Regions from separate parts of the Streptomyces sp. NPDC051907 genome, predicted to be linked through region 2. Evidence: riboswitches for the same ligand, from Rfam matches in the RefSeq annotation. Region 2 holds a riboswitch; each other region holds the start of a gene.
What was found. A riboswitch is a leader RNA that binds a small molecule or an ion and turns the genes downstream of it on or off. The one in region 2 is predicted to bind thiamine pyrophosphate.
Positions count from the first base shown of each region.

Region 1: another riboswitch for thiamine pyrophosphate. It lies ahead of AB0M39_RS17370 (thiamine ABC transporter substrate-binding protein); the one in region 2 lies ahead of thiC (phosphomethylpyrimidine synthase ThiC).
Region 3: another riboswitch for thiamine pyrophosphate. It lies ahead of thiO (glycine oxidase ThiO); the one in region 2 lies ahead of thiC (phosphomethylpyrimidine synthase ThiC).

Region 1 covers NZ_JBFAYB010000028.1:36,818-41,090, forward strand. The annotation lists gene AB0M39_RS17360 (phosphatidate cytidylyltransferase) at 1-892, shown strand, start outside; gene rlmN (23S rRNA (adenine(2503)-C(2))-methyltransferase RlmN) at 1,231-2,337, shown strand; TPP riboswitch at 2,368-2,489, shown strand; gene AB0M39_RS17370 (thiamine ABC transporter substrate-binding protein) at 2,558-3,655, shown strand; gene AB0M39_RS17375 (iron ABC transporter permease) at 3,712-4,273, shown strand, end outside.
Region 2 covers NZ_JBFAYB010000014.1:33,109-37,381, reverse strand. The annotation lists gene AB0M39_RS11265 (hypothetical protein) at 1-21, shown strand, start outside; gene thiC (phosphomethylpyrimidine synthase ThiC) at 420-2,213, opposite strand; TPP riboswitch at 2,206-2,340, opposite strand; gene AB0M39_RS11255 (YibE/F family protein) at 2,413-3,771, shown strand; gene AB0M39_RS11250 (SsgA family sporulation/cell division regulator) at 4,033-4,273, opposite strand, start outside.
Region 3 covers NZ_JBFAYB010000026.1:13,903-18,175, forward strand. The annotation lists gene AB0M39_RS16480 (Rv2175c family DNA-binding protein) at 133-498, opposite strand; gene AB0M39_RS16485 (FAD-dependent oxidoreductase) at 541-1,713, opposite strand; gene AB0M39_RS16490 (hypothetical protein) at 1,913-2,254, opposite strand; TPP riboswitch at 2,306-2,418, shown strand; gene thiO (glycine oxidase ThiO) at 2,416-3,594, shown strand; gene thiS (sulfur carrier protein ThiS) at 3,612-3,812, shown strand; gene AB0M39_RS16505 (thiazole synthase) at 3,819-4,273, shown strand, end outside.

The sequences.
Region 1 (4,273 bases), on a different contig from region 2:
CCCCCTGTTCCGGGATGAGATGCCCCAGGAGCCCATGGCAACCCCGCCGCCGGCGGCCCCCGAGCCGCCGCAGAAGAAGCGGGCCGGCCGCGACCTGCGAGCAGCCATAGGGGTCGGCGTAGGGCTCGGTGCGGTCATCGTCGCATCGCTCTTCATCGTCAAGGCGGTGTTCGTCGGCGTTATCGCGGTCGCCGTGGTGGTCGGGCTCTGGGAGCTCACCTCGCGGCTCGACGAGCGCAAGCAGATCAAGGCGCCGCTGGTACCGCTCGCGGTCGGCGGCGCGGCGATGGTCGTGGCCGGCTATGTGCGCGGGGCCGAGGGCGCGTGGGTCGCTATGGCGCTCACGGCGCTCGCCGTGCTGGTCTGGCGGATGACCGAGCCGCCCGAGGGCTATCTGAAGGACGTCACGGCGGGCGTCTTCGCGGCGTTCTACGTCCCCTTCCTGGCGACGTTCGTCGCCATGATGCTCACGGCGGACGACGGCTCATGGCGGGTGCTGACCTTCCTGGTGCTGACGGTGGTCAGCGACACCGGCGCGTACGCCGTCGGCTGGCGCTTCGGCAAGCACAAGCTCGCCCCCCGCATCAGCCCCGGCAAGACCCGCGAGGGCCTGCTCGGCGCGGTGGCGTTCGCCATGGCGGCGGGCGCGCTGTGCATGGAGTTCCTCATCGACGACGGCGCCTGGTGGCAGGGCCTGCTGCTCGGCCTCGCCGTGGCGGTCAGCGCGACGCTCGGCGACCTGGGCGAGTCCATGATCAAGCGGGACCTCGGCATCAAGGACATGGGCACGCTCCTGCCGGGCCACGGCGGGATCATGGACCGGCTGGACTCGCTGCTGCCGACGGCGCCGGTGGTGTGGCTGCTGATGGTGGTCTTCGTCGGCACGGGCTGATCCGGCACGCTGTCGCGAAGCCCTCTACCAGCGTCTCTGCCGGTAGAGGGCTTCTTGGCTTCCCCAGGACGAGTCACCGGGGAAGCCCCGCGGGCAACATCGGCGACCCCATGGGCTCGTTCCGGCCAGTGCGGATGAGGGCTTGGCCACGCCCGCGCAGCCGGCAGCCGAGCCGGCTCGGCTTGGCCGCATCGGGCGTCCGGCCCGCTGGCCAGCCAGAACCGCTCCGGGGCTGGGCCCACTGCCGGCCCCTCGAGAACGGCCGGCCCGCCCGGACGCCCACCCCGCCGGACCGCAGCCCCAGGCCACGAGAATCCTTCTGCGACACTGGTACCACCATGCCCAAGCCCGGAGAACTCACTTTCGTCGCGCCCCGCGGAGCCAAGAAGCCGCCGCGGCACCTCGCCGACCTCACGCCCGCCGAGCGCAAGGACGCCGTCGCCGCGATCGGCGAGAAGCCGTTCCGCGCCAAGCAGCTGTCGCAGCACTACTTCGCGCGGTACGCCCACGACCCGGCCCAGTGGACCGACATCCCCGCGGCCTCGCGCGAGAAGCTCGCCTCCGAGCTGCTTCCCGACCTGATGTCCGTCGTCCGGCACATCTCGTGCGACGACGACACCACCCGCAAGACCCTGTGGCGGCTGCACGACGGCACGCTCGTCGAGTCCGTGCTGATGCGCTACCCGGACCGGGTCACCATGTGCATCTCCTCGCAGGCCGGCTGCGGGATGAACTGCCCGTTCTGCGCCACCGGGCAGGCCGGGCTCGACCGCAATCTGTCCACCGCCGAGATCGTGCACCAGATCGTCGACGGCATGCGCGCCCTGCGCGACGGCGAGGTCCCCGGCGGGCCCGCCAGGCTCTCCAACATCGTCTTCATGGGAATGGGCGAGCCGCTCGCCAACTACAAGCGGGTCGTCGGCTCCATCCGCCGGCTCACCGACCCCGAGCCGGACGGCCTCGGGCTCTCCCAGCGCGGGATCACCGTCTCGACCGTCGGTCTGGTCCCGGCGATGCTGCGGTTCGCCGACGAGGGCTTCAAGTGCCGTCTCGCCGTCTCGCTGCACGCCCCGGACGACGAGCTGCGCGACACCCTGGTCCCCGTCAACACCCGCTGGAAGGTCCGCGAGGTCCTGGACGCCGCGTGGGAGTACGCCGAGAAGTCCGGCCGCCGGATCTCCATCGAGTACGCGCTGATCAGGGACATCAACGACCAGGCCTGGCGAGGCGACCTGCTGGGCCGGCTGCTCAAGGGCAAGAGGGTCCATGTGAACCTCATCCCGCTCAACCCCACGCCGGGGTCGAAGTGGACCGCCTCGCGGCCCGAGGACGAGAAGGCCTTCGTGGAGGCCATCGCCGCGCACGGAGTGCCGGTCACCGTCCGTGACACCCGTGGCCAGGAGATCGACGGAGCGTGCGGTCAGCTGGCCGCTTCGGAGAGGTAGGGCCCATGTAATCTGGGCTCGAACATCTGCATATTCCGACAGGGGAGCGCCACAGCGCTGAGAGTGCGGCACAGCTCTGAAAGAGCACTGGTCGCAGACCCTCTGAACCTTGCCCAGGTCATTCTGGGTAGGAAGTTCGGTCACCACTCAAGCTGTTGCGCCCTGCTCACTTCCGTGAGCAGGGCCGCGTCTCTTCCTGGTCACTCCAGGAGGAATCTCAGTGAGCAGTACCAAGAAGATCGTCGGCGCCGCGCTGGCCGCGGCGCTGGGCGTGAGCACGCTCGCCGCCTGCGGAGGCGAGTCCAAGGACTCGTCGGACGCCGGCTCCTCGACGAAGTCCAAGACCGTGACCCTGGTCAGCCACGAGTCCTTCGCCGCCTCCCCCGCCGTGCTGAAGGCCTTCACCAAGGAGACCGGCTACACGGTCAGGGTCCTCGAGAGCGGGGACGCCGGCGAAGCCCTCAACAAGGAGATCCTCACCAAGGGCTCTCCGCAGGGCGACGTCTTCTTCGGCGTCGACAACACCCTGCTCTCGCGCGCCCTCGACAACGACCTGTTCACGTCGTACGAGGCCAAGGGCCTGGACCAGGTCGCCGACGCGGCTCAGCTGGACAGGGGACAGCACCGCGTCACGCCCGTCGACACCGGCGACGTCTGCGTCAACTACGACAAGAAGTACTTCGCCGACAAGAAGCTCGCACCGCCGAAGACCTTCGACGACCTGGCCGAGCCCGCCTACAAGGACCTGCTCGTCGTCGAGAACGCCGCGACCTCCTCGCCCGGCCTCGGCTTCCTGCTCGGCTCCGTCGCCGCCTACGGAGACGACGGCTGGGAGGGCTACTGGCAGAAGCTCAAGGACAACGGCGTCAAGGTCGTCGACGGCTGGGAGCAGGCGTACAACGAGGAGTTCTCCGGCTCCGCCGGCGGCAAGAAGGCCAAGGGGGACCGCCCGCTGGTCGTCTCCTACGCCTCCAGCCCGCCGGTCGAGGTCCTCTACTCCGAGCCGCAGCCGGCCGAGGCGCCCACGGGCGTCGCCACCGGCACATGCTTCCGCCAGACCGAGTTCGCGGGCCTGCTCAAGGGCGCGAAGAACGAGGAGGGCGGCAAGGCGCTGCTGGACTTCCTGGTGAGCAAGCAGTTCCAGGAGGACATGCCGCTGAACATGTTCGTCAACCCGGTGCTCAAGGACGCGAAGCTGCCCGCGCTGTTCGCCAAGCACGGCGTGGTCGTCGACCAGCCGGAGACCGTGGACCCGGAGAAGATCGCCAAGAACCGTGAGCAGTGGATCCAGTCATGGTCCTCGCTCGTCCTGAAGTAACGAAGTCCCCCCGAGGGACGAGATCCCCGCGCGGGAGCGCGGCGCGGCTCGGGCTGATGGCCGGGCCCGTCGCGTTCTTCGCGGTCTTCTTCGCCTACCCCGTCACGGCGATCGTCGCCCGCGGCCTCCAGATCGACGGGGTATGGCAGTTCGGCCGGATCGGCGAGGTGCTCGGCCGCTCCGACATCCTGCACGTCCTGTGGTTCACCGCCTGGCAGGCGCTCGCCTCGACCGCGCTCACCCTCCTGATCGCCCTGCCCGGCGCGTACGTCTTCGCCCGGCTGGAGTTCCCCGGCAAGCAGCTGCTGCGGGCGGTGGTCACCGTGCCGTTCGTCCTGCCGACCGTCGTCGTCGGCACGGCGTTCCTCGCGCTGCTCGGGCGCGGCGGGCTGCTCGACGAGATGTGGGGCGTACGGCTGGACACCACGGTGTGGGCGATCCTGCTCGCCCACGTCTTCTTCAACTACGCCGTCGTCGTACGGACCGTGGGCGGCCTGTGGTCGCAGCTCGACCCACGTCAGGAGGAGGCCGCCCGCGTGCTGGGCGCCGGGCGCCTGGCGGCCTGGCGGCGGGTGACGCTGCCCGCGCTCGGGCCCTCCGTGGCCGCCGCCGCCCTGA
Region 2 (4,273 bases):
CCCGAGCACCAGCCGGAGTGACCCGACCGAACAGGCCGTTTCACCGACGGTCCGTTCGCCGACAGGCCGGTCACCGACGCGCCGTTCACGGACGCGCTGCTGACCGACGGGCCGTTGAGCGGCGGGCCATCGACCGGCGCGCGGCCCAGGGGCCATGCGGGCTGCCGAGGCGCCGATCGACCCGGAAGTCGTCGGCGACGCTGCGGGCGCGTCCGCAAGCCGCCTGCCCGCGCGGGCGGGCGGGCGGATGGGCGGCGAGGCCCCGTTCGGGCTGAGGCCTCGGCGCCACCCGCTGTTCGTCAGCCGACGGCACCCGGCACGCAGCAGCACACGGCGAAGGACGTCCCGCGCCCCGCCGACGTCGACGCATGCCGATGCCGACGCACGCCGGCGGCGACGCTCGTCAGCGCCCCCTGGCGTCAGTCCGCCATGGGCAGGTAGACGCGGTTGCCGCTCGCCGCGAACTCCCGCGACTTCTCCAGCATCCCCGCCTCGACCTCCGCCTCCGAAGCCGATACCGCCAGGTCAGGGGCGAACTGCTCGGTGATGCTCCGGCTGATCTTCATCGAGCAGAACTTCGGGCCGCACATCGAGCAGAAGTGCGCCGTCTTCGCGGGCTCCGCCGGGAGCGTCTCGTCGTGGAACTCCCGTGCCGTGTCCGGGTCGAGGGCCAGGTTGAACTGGTCCTCCCACCGGAACTCAAAGCGCGCGTCCGACAGCGCGTCGTCCCACTCCTGCGCCCCGGGGTGCCCCTTGGCCAGGTCCGCCGCATGCGCGGCGATCTTGTAGGTGATGACGCCGGTCTTCACATCGTCGCGGTTGGGCAGGCCCAGGTGCTCCTTGGGCGTGACGTAGCAGAGCATGGCCGTGCCCCACCAGGCGATCATCGCCGCCCCGATGCCGGAGGTGATGTGGTCATACGCCGGGGCCACGTCCGTGGTGAGCGGGCCGAGCGTATAGAAGGGGGCCTCCTCGCAGATCTCCTGCTGGAGGTCGATGTTCTCCTTGATCTTGTGCATCGGGACGTGACCGGGTCCTTCGATCATCGTCTGCACATGGAAACGCTTGGCGATCGTGTTGAGTTCCCCGAGCGTGCGCAACTCCGCGAACTGCGCCTCGTCGTTGGCGTCGGCGATCGAGCCGGGCCGCAGACCGTCGCCGAGGGAGTACGTCACGTCGTACGAGGCGAGGATCTCGCAGAGCTCCTCGAAGTTCTCGTACAGGAACGACTCCTTGTGGTGCGCCAGGCACCAGGCCGCCATGATCGAGCCGCCGCGCGAGACGATGCCGGTCTTGCGGCGCGCGGTCAGCGGGACGTAGCGCAGCAGCACGCCGGCGTGGACCGTCATGTAGTCGACGCCCTGCTCGGCCTGCTCGATGACCGTGTCCTTGTAGATCTCCCAGGTCAGCTCCTCGGCCCGGCCGTCGACCTTCTCGAGAGCCTGGTAGAGCGGCACGGTGCCGATCGGCACGGGGGAGTTGCGCAGCACCCACTCGCGGGTGGTGTGGATGTTGCGGCCGGTGGAGAGGTCCATGACGGTGTCCGCGCCCCAGCGCGTCGCCCAGGTCATCTTCTCGACCTCCTCCTCGATGGAGGAGGTGACCGCGGAGTTGCCGATGTTGGCGTTGACCTTCACCAGGAACCGCTTGCCGATGATCATCGGCTCGATCTCCGGGTGGTTCACATTCGCCGGCAGCACCGCCCGGCCTGCGGCGATCTCCTCGCGCACGACCTCGGGGGAGACGTTCTCGCGGATCGCGACGTACTCCATCTCCGGGGTGATCTCGCCCCGGCGGGCGTACGCGAGCTGGGTCACCGCCTGCCCGTCGCGGCCACGGCGGGGCTGGCGCGGACGGCCGGGGAAGACCGCGTCGAGATTGCGCAGCCCGCCGCGCGGCGAGGTGTGCTTGATGCCGTCGTCCTCGGGGCGGACCGGACGGCCCGCGTACTCCTCGGTGTCGCCGCGACCGATGATCCAGTTCTCGCGCAGCGGGGCCAGACCGCGCCGGACGTCGGTCTCGACGTTCGGGTCGGTGTACGGGCCGGACGTGTCGTACAGCGTCACGTCCTTGCCATTGGTGAGGTGCACCTGCCGGACCGGCACCTGGAGGTCGGGGCGCGAGCCTTGGACGTAGCCCTTGTGCCAGCCGGGCGTCCTCTCGCCCTCGTCGCTCTGATTCGAGGCAGGCGTGCGTGCATCCTGAACGGTCATGAGACCTACTCCCTACGCCGGCATTACCCGGTAACAGGTTCGGCGGTCGACGCAGCGGCTTCCATACGGCTCGTACGGAGGTCAGCGCCCTCTCAGCCCGGTGCTCCGAGCTCCCGCGTGTGCAAAGGTGCCCCCACGCTAGCGTCATCTTTGGCGTGCTGAACAGTAGGGCCCCTTCCGTTCTTGCGATGATCTGTCGGTGACCGCTTCCCCGCCGCCCCCGCCCCAGCCGCCCCAGCAGCCTGGCCACGGGCACACCGATGGCCATGGCCACTCGCATAGCCATGGCCCTGCCGCACCGGTCTCCCAGCACCTCCGCAAGGTCATCGCGGCGGTGCTGATTCCTTTCGCCACGGCGGTCGTCGTCGGCCTCGTCGTGCTCTGGCCGGGCGGCGCGCCCGCGCACGAGCGGACCGGCGTCGGCTTCGACCGGCAGACCGAGCAGGGCAGAGTCGTGCAGGTCGAGAAGATCGACTGCAAGGACGTGAACGCCGCCCAGCCGCCGCCGACCGGCGGCGGCTCCACGCCGCAGGGGCGCGAGGCGGTCAACGCCCGGCAGGCCGACTGCGGAAAGGCGACGATCGAGGTCACCACCGGCAAGGACAAGGGGCGGACCTTCATCGAGGTCGTCCAGCCGGACGCGCCACGGCAGTTGAAGGAGGGCCAGGGCGTGGTGGTGGCCTACGCGCCCGACGCGCCCCGCGATCTCCAGTACTCGGTGACCGATGTGGACCGCGAGTTCCCCATGGCGCTGCTGGCAGGGATCTTCGCGCTCGCGGTGGTGCTGGTGGGGCGGATGCGAGGGGTGATGGCGCTGATCGCGCTGGCTCTCTCGTTCGCCGTGCTGACCCTGTTCATCCTGCCCGCGATCCTGCAGGGCTCGAATCCGCTGATCGTCGCGGTGGTCGGGGCGAGCGCCATCATGCTGATCGCGCTCTATCTGTGCCACGGCCTGTCCGCCCGCACCTCCGTGGCGGTCCTCGGCACGCTGATCTCGCTGCTGCTGATCGGCCTGCTCGGCTCGCTCTTCATCGGCTGGGCCAGCCTGAGCGGCAACACGGACGACAACACCGGGCTGATCCACGGGCTCTTCCCGAACATCGACATGAGCGGCCTGCTGCTGGCCGGGGTCATCATCGGCTCGCTCGGCGTGCTCGACGACGTGACGGTGACGCAGACGTCCGCGGTGTGGGAGCTGCACCAGGCCAACCCGGAGATGGGTCCCCGCGGCCTGTACCGGGCGGGGATCCGGATCGGCCGCGACCACATCGCCTCCGTCGTCAACACGCTCGTACTCGCGTACGCGGGCGCGGCGTTGCCGCTTCTGCTGCTGTTCTCCATCGCGCAGAGCAGCGTGGGGACGGTGGCCACCAGCGAGCTCGTGGCGGAGGAGATCGTACGGACCCTGATCGGGTCGATCGGCCTGGTCGCGTCGGTGCCGGTGACCACGGTGCTCGCGGCGCTGGTCGTCTCGGCGGACCGGCCGGCGGCAGCGGGAGCGGGAGCGGGGGGCTCGGCGCCTGTACGGACCGGCAAGGGGCGTCGTCGTAAGAAGTAGGCCGCTATGAGGACGACGAGGGCTATCAGGGCTACGAGGGCTCTATAGCGTGCGCGGGAGATACAGAGGCTCCCAGAAGCCGACGGCGCACCGGGCGCACGCGTCGAACGCGACGGGCGTCAGAAGCCAAGAGGCCAGGACGGCAAGGCGGCAGCACAGCAGACGGGCGAGGCGGCTGGGCGGCGGGCGGGTCCGGTCGTCGCACGGCGCGGATCGGCAGCGAATCAGAAGCGGATCGGAACAGGACGCGGACAGAAGCTGTCAGCCCGCGTTCTCCTCCGCGAGGATGCGACCGAGCGCCTCCTCCAGATTCCCCTCGAACTCTCCGAGCGTGCGCTCCTGCCCCAGCGGCACCAGCTTGTCGGTGCGGTCGAGGAAGGCCACCAGGGGCGCCGCGCTCGCTCTGAACAGCGCACGGTCGCCGCCGACCTGAAGCCGGATGGTGACGTCGGACAGCCCTTCGGGCGCGATCGGCGCGATGCGCACATCGCCGTCCCCGCTC
Region 3 (4,273 bases), on a different contig from region 2:
GGTCGGCGGTGTGCGGGCAGGGGCCAGGCAGCCCCGGCACGCACACCGCAGCTGGCGGCGTCCCTGGTGTCCAGGGACGCCGGAGTGTCCAGGGTGCTCAGGCCCCTGGGAACGTCGGAATCTCTGAGGACGTCAGACGGCGAGCGCCTGAGCCCGGCGCTTCACCTCCGTGCCGCGATTCTCGCCCAGCGCCTGCGCGGGCGTGCCCGGCAGGGTCGGGTCGGGGGTGAAGAGCCACTCGAGCATCTCTTCGTCGGTGAAGCCGTCGTCCCTCAGAAGGGTCAGGGTCCCGGCGAGGCCCTTGACCACCTTGTCGCCGTCGATGAAGGCGGCAGGCACCTGAAGCGCCCGGTTCTCACCGCGGCGCACGGCGATCAGCTGGCCCTCCTTGACCAGCTGCCGTACGCGTGTCACCTCGACATCGAGCATTTCCGCGATGTCGGGAAGGTAGAGCCAGGCGGGGACGAGAGCATCGGTTTTTGCGTCAATCTCGGTCACAGGACAAGCGTGCCATCCCGGACTGACAGTGGGTAGCCGGGCCTACAGAGCTGCGGCCTTCAGAGGGACGGCCGGGTCGGCGGCGCGCTCGGGATCGAGCCGCGCCCCGGACTGGATGAGCTTGCGGCCCTGCGCCAGGTCACGGGCCCGCCCCACGGCCAGCAGCGCCACCAGGACGCCCTCCCGCAGCCAGAGCACCGACCACGCCTCGCCGGCGGAGTCGCCGCGCCACACGGTCGTGTCGGCGGCCGCGTGATGGCCCGCGTACTGCACGAACCGGCCGAACTGCTCCGACCAGAAGTAGGGCACCGGGTCGTACGCCTCCGAGGTCCCGCCGTCGCCCGCGACGATGTCGGCGGCGACCGTGCGCGGCCCCTGGAGGGCGTTGTCCCAGTGGTGCACGAGCAGCCGCTCGCCATAGCGGCCGGAGGGGAAGGAGGCGCAGTCCCCCACCGCGTACACGTCGGGCTGCGAGGTGCGCAGATGATCGTCCGCCGTGATTGCGCCGTCCGGGCCCAGCTCGACGCCGGAGCCGGCCAGCCACGCGGTCGCGGGCCGCGCGCCGATGCCGACGACCACCGCGCCGGCGGGGAGCTGCCGGCCGTCCGCGAGGAGCACCGCGCCGGGCTCGACGTCGGCCACGCGCGCGTGGGTGAGCAGTTCGACGCCGTACTCGGCGTACCAGTCGGCCATCGGGGCGGCGACCTCCGCGGGCAGGGCGCCGGCCAGCGGGCGCTCCTCGGCCTCGACCACGGTGACCGCGCAGCCCGCCTCGCGGGCGGCCGTGGCGAACTCCGCGCCGATCCACCCCGCGCCGACGACCACCACGTCGTGCTGCTCGGCGAGGACGGGCCGCAGCCGCGCGGCGTCGTCGACCGTGCGCAGCAGATGGACGCCGGGGACGCCCTCGGAGCCTCGCAGGGTGATCGGCTCCGCGCCGGTGGCGATGACCAGGACGTCGTACGGGACGGGGCCGGCCTCGGTGTCCAGCTCGTGGGCCGCGGGGCGGACGCCGGTCACCTCGCAGCCGAGCCGCAGCTCGACGTCGAGGTCCTCGAAGTCGACCTCGAAGGCGGAGTCCTCGGCCTTGCCGAGCAGGATCGCCTTGGAGAGCGGGGGCCTGTCGTACGGCTGATGGGGCTCGGCGCCGATCAGCGTGACCGGTCCGGTGAAGCCCTTCTCCCGCAGGGCCACCGCGGTCTGGACGCCGGCCATGCCCGCGCCGACGACCACGATCCGCCGCGTCCCGGGCGCGGCGGCGCCCTGCTCCGCCGCCGGGTCGGACTGCCGGCCCTGTGCCGGGTCGGTCCGCCGCTCCGACGCCTCGGCCCGCCAGTCCGGCGCCGGGTCGGTCCGCTGCTCTGTCTCCTGCTGCCGCTCGCTCACCCGATCACCTTACGCATCTGACGATCCGTCAGGAAGGGAGTTCCTCCACGACGCTGGTCCCGCTGCCCTCCTGAGACTCCCACTCCCAGCTCTCCTCAAGGCGCACGCGCCCGTCCGCCAGCTCGACGACCGTGGACACGCAGTGCCCCGAGGACGTCCCGCCGTCCGTCTTCAACTGGACATAACGGAAGTCCAGCCGGTCGCCCTCCCGCGTCCCGACGAGGTGTCCGCGGACCACGTCGCCGCCCTCGTACTCGGCCCAGATCCTCCCCTGTGCCTCGTGGTACGCGAACCGGGTCCGCGTGCCCACCTGGCCCGGAGCCTGGTCGGCGACCGGGGAGAGTACGAGTCCGTCGAGCGACTTCGCCACAGCGGCTGCTCCCTTACTGACAGTTGGGGCCTGGGGTTAGGGTGGCCACCGTAAAGCACTCGCGGGAGCCCGGACGCACCGGGCTGAGAGGGAGGCTGGGCGGCCTCCGACCGTACGAACCTGATCCGGGTCATGCCGGCGAAGGGAGGGGCTGGACGCCCATGCCTCGTACCGAAGACTCATCCGAAGACTCATCCGACGTCCTCGTCGTCGGGGGCGGAATCATCGGCCTGGTCACGGCCTGGCGGGCGGCGCAGCGCGGACTGCGCGTCACCGTCGCCGATCCGGAGCCGGGCGGCGGAGCGGCTCAGGTCGCGGCCGGCATGCTCGCCGCCGTCACCGAGCTCCACTACGGCGAGCAGACGCTCCTCGGCCTCAACCTGGAGTCCGCGCGGCGCTACCCCGCCTTCGTCGCCGAGCTGGAGGAGGCGAGCGGCGAGCCGGTCGGCTACCGCGCCTGCGGCACCCTCGCCGTCGCGCTCGACTCCGACGACCGCGCTCACCTGCGGGAGCTGCACGCACTCCAGCGCCGGTCCGGGCTGGAGTCGGAGTGGCTGACCGGCCGCGAGTGCCGTCGCCTGGAGCCGATGCTCGCGCCCGGCGTACGCGGCGGGCTACGGGTGGACGGCGACCACCAGGTCGACCCGCGGCGGCTGGCGAAGGCGCTGACGGTGGCGTGCGAGCGGGCCGGGGTGCAGTTCCGCCACGGCTGGGCCGAGCGGCTCTCGGTGGTACGGGACCGCGCCGCGGGCGTGGTGCTGACCGACGGAACGCAGCTCGCAGCGGACCAGGTGGTCCTGGCGGGCGGCTCGCTCAGCGGCCGGCTGGGCGGGGTGCCCGACGCCGTGCTGCCGCCGGTACGGCCGGTGAAGGGGCAGGTGCTGCGGCTGACCGTGCCGCGCGCGTACGCGCCCTTCCTGTCGCGGACCGTACGGGCCGTGGTGCGCGGCAGCCATGTCTATCTGGTGCCGCGCGAGAACGGCGAGCTGGTCGTGGGCGCGACCAGCGAGGAGCTCGGCTGGGACACCACGGTCACCGCGGGCGGGGTGTACGAGCTGCTGCGCGACGCGCACGAGCTGGTGCCCGGCATCACCGAGCTGCCCCTGACCGAGACCCGCGCCGGGCTGCGGCCCGGCTCCCCCGACAACGCCCCGCTGCTGGGCCCGACCACGCTGCCCGGCCTGCACCTGGCCACCGGGCACTACCGCAACGGCGTCCTGCTCACCCCTCTCACCGGCGACGTCATGGCGCACGCGCTGGTCGCCGGCGAGCTCCCGGACGAGGCCCGCCCCTTCACTCCCCGCCGCTTCTCCCCCGTACGTCAGGAGCAGCTCGTATGACCGTGTCAGTGACTCGTATGACCGTGTCAGTGAACGGAGAGCCACGCGACGTCGCGGCCGGCACGACGCTGGACACGCTGGTCGCCACGCTCACCGCGGCGCCCTCCGGGGTCGCCGCCGCCCTCAACGAGACCGTCGTCCCGCGCAGCCAGTGGGCCGGCGCCCGGCTCGGCGACGGCGACCGGGTCGAGGTCCTCACCGCAGTGCAGGGAGGCTGATCAGCCATGGCCGACGACCGTTTCGTCCTGGGCGGCACGGAGTTCTCGTCCCGTCTGATCATGGGCACGGGCGGGGCGCCAAGCCTCGACGTGCTGGAACGCTCCCTCGTCGCGAGCGGCGCCGAGCTCACCACCGTCGCGATGCGCCGCGTCGACCCGACCGTGCGGGGCTCCGTGCTCTCCGTCCTGGAGAGGCTGAACATCCGCCTCCTGCCCAACACCGCGGGCTGCTTCACCGCCGGGGAGGCCGTCCTCACCGCCCGCCTCGCGCGCGAGGCGCTCGGCACGGACTGGGTCAAGCTCGAGGTCGTCGCGGACGAGCGCACGCTGCTGCCCGATCCGATCGAGCTGCTGGACGCGGCGGAGACCCTGGTCGACGAGGGGTTCACCGTCCTTCCGTATACGAACGACGACCCGGTGCTCGCCCGGAAGCTGGAGGACGTGGGCTGTGCGGCGATCAT